3 regions of the Clostridium ljungdahlii DSM 13528 genome follow, and region 3 is predicted to be linked to each of the others. Evidence: riboswitches for the same ligand, from Rfam matches in the RefSeq annotation. Region 3 holds a riboswitch; each other region holds the start of a gene.

What was found. A riboswitch is a leader RNA that binds a small molecule or an ion and turns the genes downstream of it on or off. The one in region 3 is predicted to bind S-adenosylmethionine.
Region 1: linked by a shared signal. The riboswitch ahead of metK (methionine adenosyltransferase) and the one ahead of metK (methionine adenosyltransferase) in region 3 are both predicted to bind S-adenosylmethionine.
Region 2: linked by a shared signal. The riboswitch ahead of CLJU_RS11980 (hypothetical protein) and the one ahead of metK (methionine adenosyltransferase) in region 3 are both predicted to bind S-adenosylmethionine.

Annotation. Positions count from the first base shown of each region.
Region 1 is NC_014328.1:256,109-259,392, forward strand. It holds gene yyaC (spore protease YyaC) at 1-345, opposite strand, end outside; tRNA gene CLJU_RS01235 (tRNA-Thr) at 595-670, shown strand; tRNA gene CLJU_RS01240 (tRNA-Tyr) at 676-760, shown strand; tRNA gene CLJU_RS01245 (tRNA-Val) at 770-845, shown strand; tRNA gene CLJU_RS01250 (tRNA-Thr) at 867-942, shown strand; tRNA gene CLJU_RS01255 (tRNA-Tyr) at 948-1,032, shown strand; SAM riboswitch class I at 1,112-1,211, shown strand; gene metK (methionine adenosyltransferase) at 1,382-2,557, shown strand; gene recD2 (SF1B family DNA helicase RecD2) at 2,688-3,284, shown strand, end outside.
Region 2 is NC_014328.1:2,698,079-2,701,362, forward strand. It holds gene CLJU_RS11975 (methyl-accepting chemotaxis protein) at 1-138, opposite strand, end outside; gene CLJU_RS22935 (hypothetical protein) at 198-377, opposite strand; cyclic di-GMP riboswitch class I at 664-751, opposite strand; SAM riboswitch class I at 963-1,084, shown strand; gene CLJU_RS11980 (hypothetical protein) at 1,255-2,055, shown strand; gene CLJU_RS11985 (amino acid permease) at 2,095-3,284, shown strand, end outside.
Region 3 is NC_014328.1:2,590,317-2,593,600, reverse strand. It holds gene CLJU_RS11585 (3-hydroxyacyl-CoA dehydrogenase family protein) at 1-880, shown strand, start outside; SAM riboswitch class I at 918-1,018, shown strand; gene metK (methionine adenosyltransferase) at 1,449-2,189, shown strand; gene nifB (nitrogenase cofactor biosynthesis protein NifB) at 2,412-3,284, shown strand, end outside.

The DNA.
Region 1 (3,284 bases), 2.3 Mb from region 3:
AGGATGAACTGGAAAGTCTCTTACTTGAATATCGCCTATAGTTTCTAGATCACCTAAGCAAGCATCTATTCCTATAATGTTTTTATGCGGGTGAAGTAAATTTATTTTATTCAGTTTGCTTTCAATGTTTAAAGCATGTATAGGATCTGAGATTGTACCGTAGACAGGTAGAGGAAAATGTTTGCACTTTAAAAGTGTACCTACTAAGGGACCCAGACAGTCCCCTATATATCTATCTGTACCAATGCATACAATTATGGTATCGTTATTAATGTAATTTTTTAAAAAATAGGCAAGCTTGTAATATGCTAAGGGATCTTTATAATTAGTTTTTGCTTTATTCAATATATTCACCTTCTTTTATGTATGTACTTGTGAAGAACACTATATATAATTTATATGATGAGTTTATACAAATTATTAAAGTTAAATTAAGTGAATATGATTTTGAAAGAAATATAGAGAAATATGGAGAAAGATATATATAATATTAAAATTTAATCATATATTAAATTTGATAATAAGTTAATAAAACTGTATACTAATTTACGTTGAGTACGTTCTTGTTTTAAAGAGCGTAGGGTAATAAAATAAGCTGGCATGGCTCAGCAGGTAGAGCAACTGACTTGTAATCAGTAGGTCGTGGGTTCGATTCCTACTGCCAGCACCAAACATGGAGGAATTCCCGAGTGGCCAAAGGGGGCAGACTGTAAATCTGTTGTCAGTGACTTCGATGGTTCGAATCCATCTTCCTCCACCATAAATATAAGGGCGCATAGCTCAGCTGGGAGAGCATCTGCCTTACAAGCAGAGGGTCATAGGTTCGAGCCCTATTGTGCCCACCATTTAGAATAATAATAGAATAAGCTGGCATGGCTCAGCAGGTAGAGCAACTGACTTGTAATCAGTAGGTCGTGGGTTCGATTCCTACTGCCAGCACCAAATGCGGAGGAATTCCCGAGTGGCCAAAGGGGGCAGACTGTAAATCTGTTGTCAGTGACTTCGATGGTTCGAATCCATCTTCCTCCACCATAAATATAAAGGCACTTTTAGGTGTTTTTTATTTTATAAAAATTTTATAATCTTAATAAATCAAAAAATTATATTATAGCTCTTATCAAGAGAGGCGGAGGGAACAAGGCCCTATGAAACCCGGCAACCAGTGAAAATCACCAAGGTGCCAATTCCTGCAGTATTCTGCAAGATAAGAGAGTAGTTAAGTTATTTAACCTCTTCTTATCGAAGAGGTTTTTTTAATTGATATGCCACTTTAGGTATTTCAGTTTATATTGTGAATATAGGATTTAAATTAGCATTTAATGCAATAGAATTAATTCACTTATTGTAAGAAAAGTATATTTTTACATGGGAGGTATAGAAAATGAGAAAACTATTTACATCTGAATCAGTTACAGAAGGCCATCCAGATAAAATGTGTGATCAGATTTCAGATGCTATCTTAGATGCCATACTGGAACAAGATCCTTATGGAAGAGTAGCGTGTGAAACTGCAACTACTACAGGTATGGTTTTGGTTATGGGTGAGATATCAACCAATTGTTATATTGACATTTCAAAAATAGTTAGAAATACTGTAAGAGAAATAGGATATACTAGAGCTAAATATGGATTTGACTGCCAGACTTGTTCAGTAATAAGTTCAATTGATGAACAATCATCTGATATAGCTATGGGAGTCGATAAAGCTTTAGAAGCTAAGGAAGGCGAAATGGAGGCCATAGAAGCTATAGGTGCTGGAGATCAGGGTATGATGTTCGGATTTGCTACAAATGAAACTCCAGAATATATGCCTATGCCAATAAGTCTTGCTCACAAACTTGCAAAGAGATTAGCACAGGTTAGAAAAGATAAAGTTTTAGATTATCTAAGACCGGATGGAAAAACTCAAGTTACTATAGAATATGAAGACAATAAGCCAGTTAGAGTTGATACCATAGTAGTATCTACTCAGCATGATGAAATGGTAACTAGAAAACAAATTGAAACAGATATAATAAACAATGTAATAAGACCTGTTGTACCACGAGAGTTTTTAGATTATAAAACTAAGTATTTCATAAATCCAACAGGAAGATTTGTTGTTGGAGGTCCCCAGGGAGATTCTGGACTTACAGGAAGAAAGATAATAGTAGATACCTATGGTGGTTATGGAAGACATGGCGGCGGTGCTTTTTCTGGTAAAGACCCAACCAAGGTTGATAGATCTGCTGCTTATGCTGCAAGATGGGTAGCAAAAAATTTAGTAGCTGCAGGTATTGCAGATAAGTTGGAAATACAACTTGCTTATGCCATTGGTGTAGCAAAGCCTGTATCTATAACTGTAGATACTTTTGGTACAGGAAATATACCGGAAGAAAAAATAGTAGATATAGTAAACAAGGTATTTGATCTGAGACCAGCTGCTATAATAAAAGATTTAAATCTTAGAAGACCTATATACAGGCAAGTTGCGGCTTATGGACATTTTGGAAGAACTGATATTGATGTACCTTGGGAAAGGCTAGATAAGGTTGAAGAAATAAAAAAATATATGTAAATAATGAAAAGCTCTATATTGTAAAATGATATAGAGCTTTTTTAGTATGGTGGATTAAGACAAAGTTTAATGTGGTATAATTATTTATAAATATATGATTTTGTTTGCAAATAAGGGTAGGAGAGATTCTATGCAAGAATTACAAGGAATTGTAGAAAGTATAATATTTCAAAATAAAGATAATGGGTATGTAGTTGCTAAAATAAGAGAAAATAAAGATGAAGTAACTATAGTAGGATGTATACCTAATATAATTGAAGGACAAAATTTGAAGGCTGTAGGGGAATGGGTTCTTCATCCTCAGTTTGGGAATCAATTTAAGGTTCAGGCTTCTGAAGAGATAATACCTAGTACTACTATTGGCATAGAGAGATATTTGGCCTCTGGAATAATATCGGGCATAGGTCCAGTAACAGCAAAGAAAATAGTAGAGAAGTTTGGTGAAAATACCCTTCAAATATTGGATAATAACATAGGAAGATTAAAAGAAATAGAAGGTATAGGAGCAAAAAAAATAGCTTTAATAGAGGAATCCTATTCTAAACAAAATGAAGTGAGAAATATAATGATATTTCTGCAAACTTATGGAATAACTCCTAGTCAGTGTGTTAAAATACATAAAAAATTTGGAGCAGATTCTATAAGTATTGTGAAAGAAAATCCATATACCCTTACAGAAGAAATAAGTGGTATAGGTTTTAAAACGGCAGATAAGATAGCAAGAAGC
Region 2 (3,284 bases), 110 kb from region 3:
AAAAAACAAGGCTCCAAGAATAACGAAAAAGAAAACTATAAGCCATATGGAATTTAAGTGCATTGTAAAGTTCAAATATAAATACTGAAAATAAGTTATTATTAAAAGTACAATTTTTGTTATATTAAATGCTTTCATATTAAAACCATTTTGAGTAATTGTACATTTATAACATTTATAAAATATAAGGCCATAAATTAAACAAATATTCCAAGCATAATTAAAGAAATTACACTTATGTTGTCATTAAGTCCAAGTAATTTTATTGAAGAATAAAATAAAAATGATAGAACACAGCATACCATATAAATTATTAGCACAACTTTAAGTGATTTTTTATTAAAAGTTATCTGAAAGCTCTCTTCTTTAGTGTTCATTTTATGTCCCCCTAAATATATTAATTTTTTTATATTTTTAAGTGCAAACTGAGATAAACAAAACATACTAATATCGTTAATTTAATTGTTTACACAATAAAATTGATATTGTTGACGATATATATTTTGATAATATAGAAGGATAGACTAATACATCTATGTCACTTCATTTCAAATTTGCTTTTTCTAATACAGATTTGAAAACTTTTACAAATTAAAAATGTACCTATTAATATATAAATAGGTACCAGACTATAAGTATAGATATTGATTATTAAAACTATAATTTGGTAACCTGGCAATCATAGAAAATAATTTTCTTTAGACCCATAGCTTTGCGACTTTACCTTTCGATAAATGTGCTATTATCAATGTAGTAATATAAAATATATTACACTAAAATTTTACAAAATTCAATGGTAATCGCATATTATTGTAATTTATACATAAAATATTTGCATATTTTGCATAAGCATTTAATTTAATCATATATCCTGTAACATAATTAGATTTTTATTGACATTGAAAAGCATAACATATATAATACATATTAGTTAATAAGAATTTTACAAAAAATTAAATAAATCCTTATCAAGAGAAACTTAGGGACTGGCCCTATGAAGTTTCAGCAACCTCATGTTTTTCCTATGCGTAAACATGTAAAGGTGCTAATTCCAGCAGATCATAATAATTCTGAAAGATGAGGGAGAGATGTTTTTTTAATAAACTCTCGTAATAACCTACGCTATTTATCCTCTTCTTTTTGGAAAGAGGATTTTTTATTTTTCAGTAAAAAATTCATGAATTTAAAATACATTACTTAAAGAGAGGAAGTGAATAATGTATTTTTACATATTAAAATACATTAGTACAAATTATGGACAAACTTACATCAAAAGAAATTATAAAACTTGCACTAAAAACTGGAGCTTCTCTAGCAGGCATTGCAAATGTTGAGGACCTAAAAAAAGCCCCTGCCTTTACTGTAGTACCTAAGATGCCTAAATATAATGGTGTTGGAACTTATATGCGTGGAGAAAAAGATAAATTTCTAACAGAAGTTCTATGGCCCCAGGGAATAAAAAGTGTACTTATTTTAGCTTATCATCATCCTATAGACAACCCTGCTGTGGATTATTGGATTGAAGATCACAACACCATAGGCAACAAAAAATTAATTAGTATTACCAAAGATGTTAAAAGCATATTAGAAAAGGAATGTGTAGAAACCTATTCTTTTAATTATCATGTTGAAAAGGGTGGCATATTCTTAAAAGATTCAGCTGTAACAGCTGGACTAGGATGCATAGGTAGAAATAACTTACTAGTCACACCTGAATATGGTCCGCATGTAAGATTAAGAGCACTTGGTTTAAGTTTGGATTTACAATCAACTGGTCCTTCTAGATACGATCCATGTAAAAGCTGCAAAATTAAGTGCTGGGAAAAATGTAAAAAAGGTGCATTTGCTAAGGAAATATATTTTTCTTCAGAATTAGGTAGAAATGAACTTCCTGGAAGAGTAGGGAATTTTGATAGAACCTTGTGTAATATACAAATGGAAGAAGATGTAGCTAGTATTAAGCCTATGAATATACCTGAAGTTTCTACAGAAGAACCTGTTAATGTTATAAAATACTGCAGAACATGTGAATATGCGTGTCCCATAGGTAAATAACTATATGTTTTATTGTTAGACAAAAGGAGGAAATTTAAAATGGACACAAATTCAAAAGCAAATGAACAAGGTCAACTTAAAAGGACTTTAAAAGCCAGACATATGAACATGATTGCCATAGGAGGGTCAATTGGAACTGGTTTATTTTTCGCCAGTGGAAGCGCTGTCAGCACAGCTGGACCTGGTGGAGCTGTTTTAGCTTATGTAATTATGGGAATTTTAGTTTATTTCTTGATGACATCCCTCGGTGAAATGGCAACACTACTGCCTATATCAGGATCTTTTGAAACTTATGCTACAAGATTTATTGATCCTGCATTAGGTTTTACCCTTGGATGGAATTACTGGTTTTGCTGGGCAATATGCGTTGCTGCTGAATTAGTTGCAGGTTCAATGATTGTTAAATTCTGGCTTCCAAATACCAATACTACTTTATGGAGTATGTTATTTTTAGTAATAATTTTTATCTTAAATATTCTTTCAGCAAGAATTTACGGTGAAAGTGAATATTGGTTTGCAAGTATCAAAGTTATTACAATTATAGTATTCCTTATAGTAGGCGTTCTCATGATATTTGGCATTTTAGGTGGAAAATCACCTGGATTAAGTAATTGGGTACTATCAGATGCTTCTGGAAAGAAAGGGCCTTTTGTTGGCGGAATATCTGCTATTATTAATGTATTTTTAGTTGCAGGATTTTCTTTCTCCGGAACAGAAATAGTTGGCCTTGCCGCAGGTGAATCGGAAAATCCTGAAGAAAATGTTCCTAAAGCTATAAAAAATGTTTTCTGGCGTATTTTACTATTTTATATGGGGGCAATTATAGTAATTGGTTTTTTAGTTCCTTTTACTGATCCAAACTTATTAAAAAGTGGGGCAGATAATATTTCATACAGTCCTTTTACCATGGTATTTAAAAGATCTGGCCTAGCAATTGCAGCAAGTATTATGAACGCAGTAATTTTAACATCAGTTCTCTCCTGCGGTAATTCAGGCCTCTATGTAGCTTCACGTATGCTTTATTCCCTATCCAAAGAAGGAAAAGCACCTAAATTTTTATCAAAAGTAAACAAACATGGTGTTCCTACAACTGCTTTATACTCCACAACTGTTATTGCTTGTTTTGCTTTTTTCGCCTCTTTGATTGGAGATGGAAAAATATATTACATACTCTATAATGCTTCTGGTATCACAGCCTTCTTTGCATGGCTAGGTATAGCTATTTGCCA
Region 3 (3,284 bases):
ATTAGATGTATTATTGTATGGAAGGTCGGATAAAAGTTTAAACAAAGGAATGAAAAATATAGAATCAAGTTTAAAACTTTTTAAGGAAAAAGGTAAATTTCATAACAAACAACCAGAAGAAATTCTATGTAAAATAAAAGTTGTTAAAACAATTATAGAGGCAGCTCAAAGTGCTGATTTAGTAATTGAATGTTTAGCAGAAAATTTAGAGCTTAAACAAGATATTTTTAAAGAGTTAGATGAAATTTGCCCTAACAATATAATTTTATCGAGTTGTACGTCAGGATTATTACCAACAGATATAGCTAAGAATACAAAGCATCCGGAAAGAGTAGTAGTTGCTCATTTTTGGAATCCACCACAATTAATTCCTCTTGTAGAGGTGGTGCCTGGTAAAAGAACATCAGATGAAACAATGAAAATAACTATGGAATGGGTTGAATTTATAGGCAAAAAAGCTATTAGAATGGAGAAAGAATGTCAAGGCTTTATTGGAAATCGACTTCAGCATGCACTTTTAAGAGAGGCTTTATATATAGTAGAACAGGAATGGGCAAAACCAGAAGAGGTTGATAAGGCTATTGAATATGGGCTTGGAAGAAGACTACCTATTACAGGACCAATTTGCACTGCAGATTTAGCAGGGCTTGACACAGTTAATTCAATAGCTTCTTATTTATTAAAAGATCTTTGCAATTCAAATGAGCCTTCCAAATTAATTAAAAGCAAAGTTAAAAATGGAGAATTAGGAAGTAAGAGCGGACAAGGATTCTACAATTGGGCACCAGATACTTTAGAAAAGAAACAGAAAGAACGGGCAGAATTGCTATTTTATTTTCTAGAAAGAGATAAAGAAAAATTTATGTTGACAAACAAATAAATATAGTTTACACTATAGTACAATTAAACAAATAAATTTCTTATCAAGAGAGGCAGAGGGACTGGCCCTATGATGCCCGACAACCTGAATTTATATTCAAGGTGTTAATTCCAGCAGGTAAAACCTGACAGATGAGAAACAAGAGGACATAACTTCCTGAAGTTTCTAACAGGAAGTTTTTTTATTTTTAATAAGACATGTTAAATATTTTAATATGACTCATTACTCTTTGAGCACTCATCCGATTTTAAAATAAGAAGTTTTATTTAAAATAATGTATTAAATGTCTATTGGTTGACTAGACAAACTAGAGGTCAAGTTTCATTTATTTACATAGAAAAGTTTTGAGGGCAAGATTTTTCTATGGTGTGAAACCTGGCCTTTTTTTATCCGATGACTACCTGCTCTAATACTACCCTCTTATCCAAGTGGGAGTAAAGAGCAGCTACGTCTCTGGATAACGAGTTCTAAGCATAAGATGGAGTTAAAACTCCATCTTATGCCAAGAACTTTGTTTATTTAAATAATCAATGGACTAAGATGCAGTTAAGTAAAAATTTATTGGAGGATGATAGAAATGGGAAGATTATTTACATCAGAATCAGTGACAGAAGGTCATCCAGATAAGATTTGTGATCAAATAGTGGAATATGAAGGTGAAAAACCTGTAAGAGTGGATACTGTATTAATTTCTTCTCAACATGATGAGAATATAACTCATGATAAAATTGAAAAAGATTTGATAGAATTCGTTATTAAAAGTGTAATACCACATAAATTTATTGATTCAAATACAAGATATCTTGTAAATCCAACAGGAAGATTTGTAAAAGGAGGCCCTGAAACCGACTCAGGTCTTACAGGTAGAAAGATAATAGTTGATACCTATGGAGGATATGGAAGACATGGTGGTGGTGCATTTTCTGGAAAAGATCCAACGAAAGTTGATAGATCAGGAGCCTATGCTGCAAGATGGGTAGCAAAGAATTTAGTAGCAGCAGGAGCTGCAGATAAAATAGAAGTAGAAATTGCTTATGCCATAGGAGTTGCAAGACCGGTATCAATTAGTGTAGATACTTTTAATACAGAAAAGATTAGCAAAGATAAAATATTAGAAATTATAAATAAACTTTTTGATTTAAGACCTGGGGCAATTATAAGAGATCTGGATTTAAGGAGACCTATATATAAAAAAACAGCTGCTTATGGCCATTTCGGGAGAACTGATATAGATCTTCCTTGGGAAAGACTTGATAAAGTTAATGAAATAAAAAAAGAATTGGATAGTAGTTTATCCTTAAAAATTTAGTTGATCAGAAAACTGAAGGCTAAAGTAATTTAAATATTGCTTTGGCCTTTTTTATCCGATCGCTACCATTGCTAACACTCCCATTTTTTCAAAGCGGGGGATAAGCACTGCTACGCGCCTGGATAAGTTCTTCTAAGGTTCAGATGGAGAAAAGGTATTCCTTATAAGCAAACTCCACCTGAATCTAAGAATCACTTGATGTAGAAAAGGAGATAATAAAATATGAGTAAAGAGCTTGCAACAAAATCTATTAGTGAAAAGACACTTACGCATCCTTGTTATAATTGTATTGCCCATAAATATGCAAGAATGCATATACCTGTGGCTCCAAAGTGTAATGTAAGTTGTAATTTTTGTAACAGAAAATATGATTGTGTAAATGAAACCAGACCTGGAGTAACAAGTGAAGTGCTAACACCTGAAGGAGCTAGAGACAAATTTAAAATAGTGAGGGATAAGGTAAGAAATTTGACAGTAGTAGGTATAGCAGGGCCTGGCGATCCTCTTGCAAATTTTGATGAGACTAAAAAATCCATAGAATTAATAAAGAAAGAATCAAAAGATATTACTTTTTGTCTTTCAACTAATGGTTTAATGCTTCCTTTTTATGCAGACAAATTAATAGAATTAGGAGTTACACATTTAACTGTAACTATAAATGCAGTTGATCCTAAAATAGGTGGAAAAGTATATAAATTTGTAAACTATTTAGGAGATACTTTTGTTGGAGAAGAGGCAGGAAGAGTACTTTTAAATAATCAATTGTCAGGACTTAAATATGCTGCACAAAAAGGAATAGTATGCAAAGTAAATATAGTTATGATAAAGGGAATTAATGATCTGCATATCCCTGAAATAGTAAAGAAAGTTAAGGAATGTGGAGCATATATGACGAATATTATGCATCTTATACCTGTTAAGGAAAGTGTATTTGAGAATAATCCTACAGTAACTGAAGTGGAATTGAATGATATGAGAAGAGATTGTGAGTTAACATTAAAACAGATGTATCACTGCAGGCAGTGCAGGGCAGATGCTATAGGAACCTTGGATAATGATGTATCAGGCGAGTTTAGAGAAAGCACAGAAAGCTCA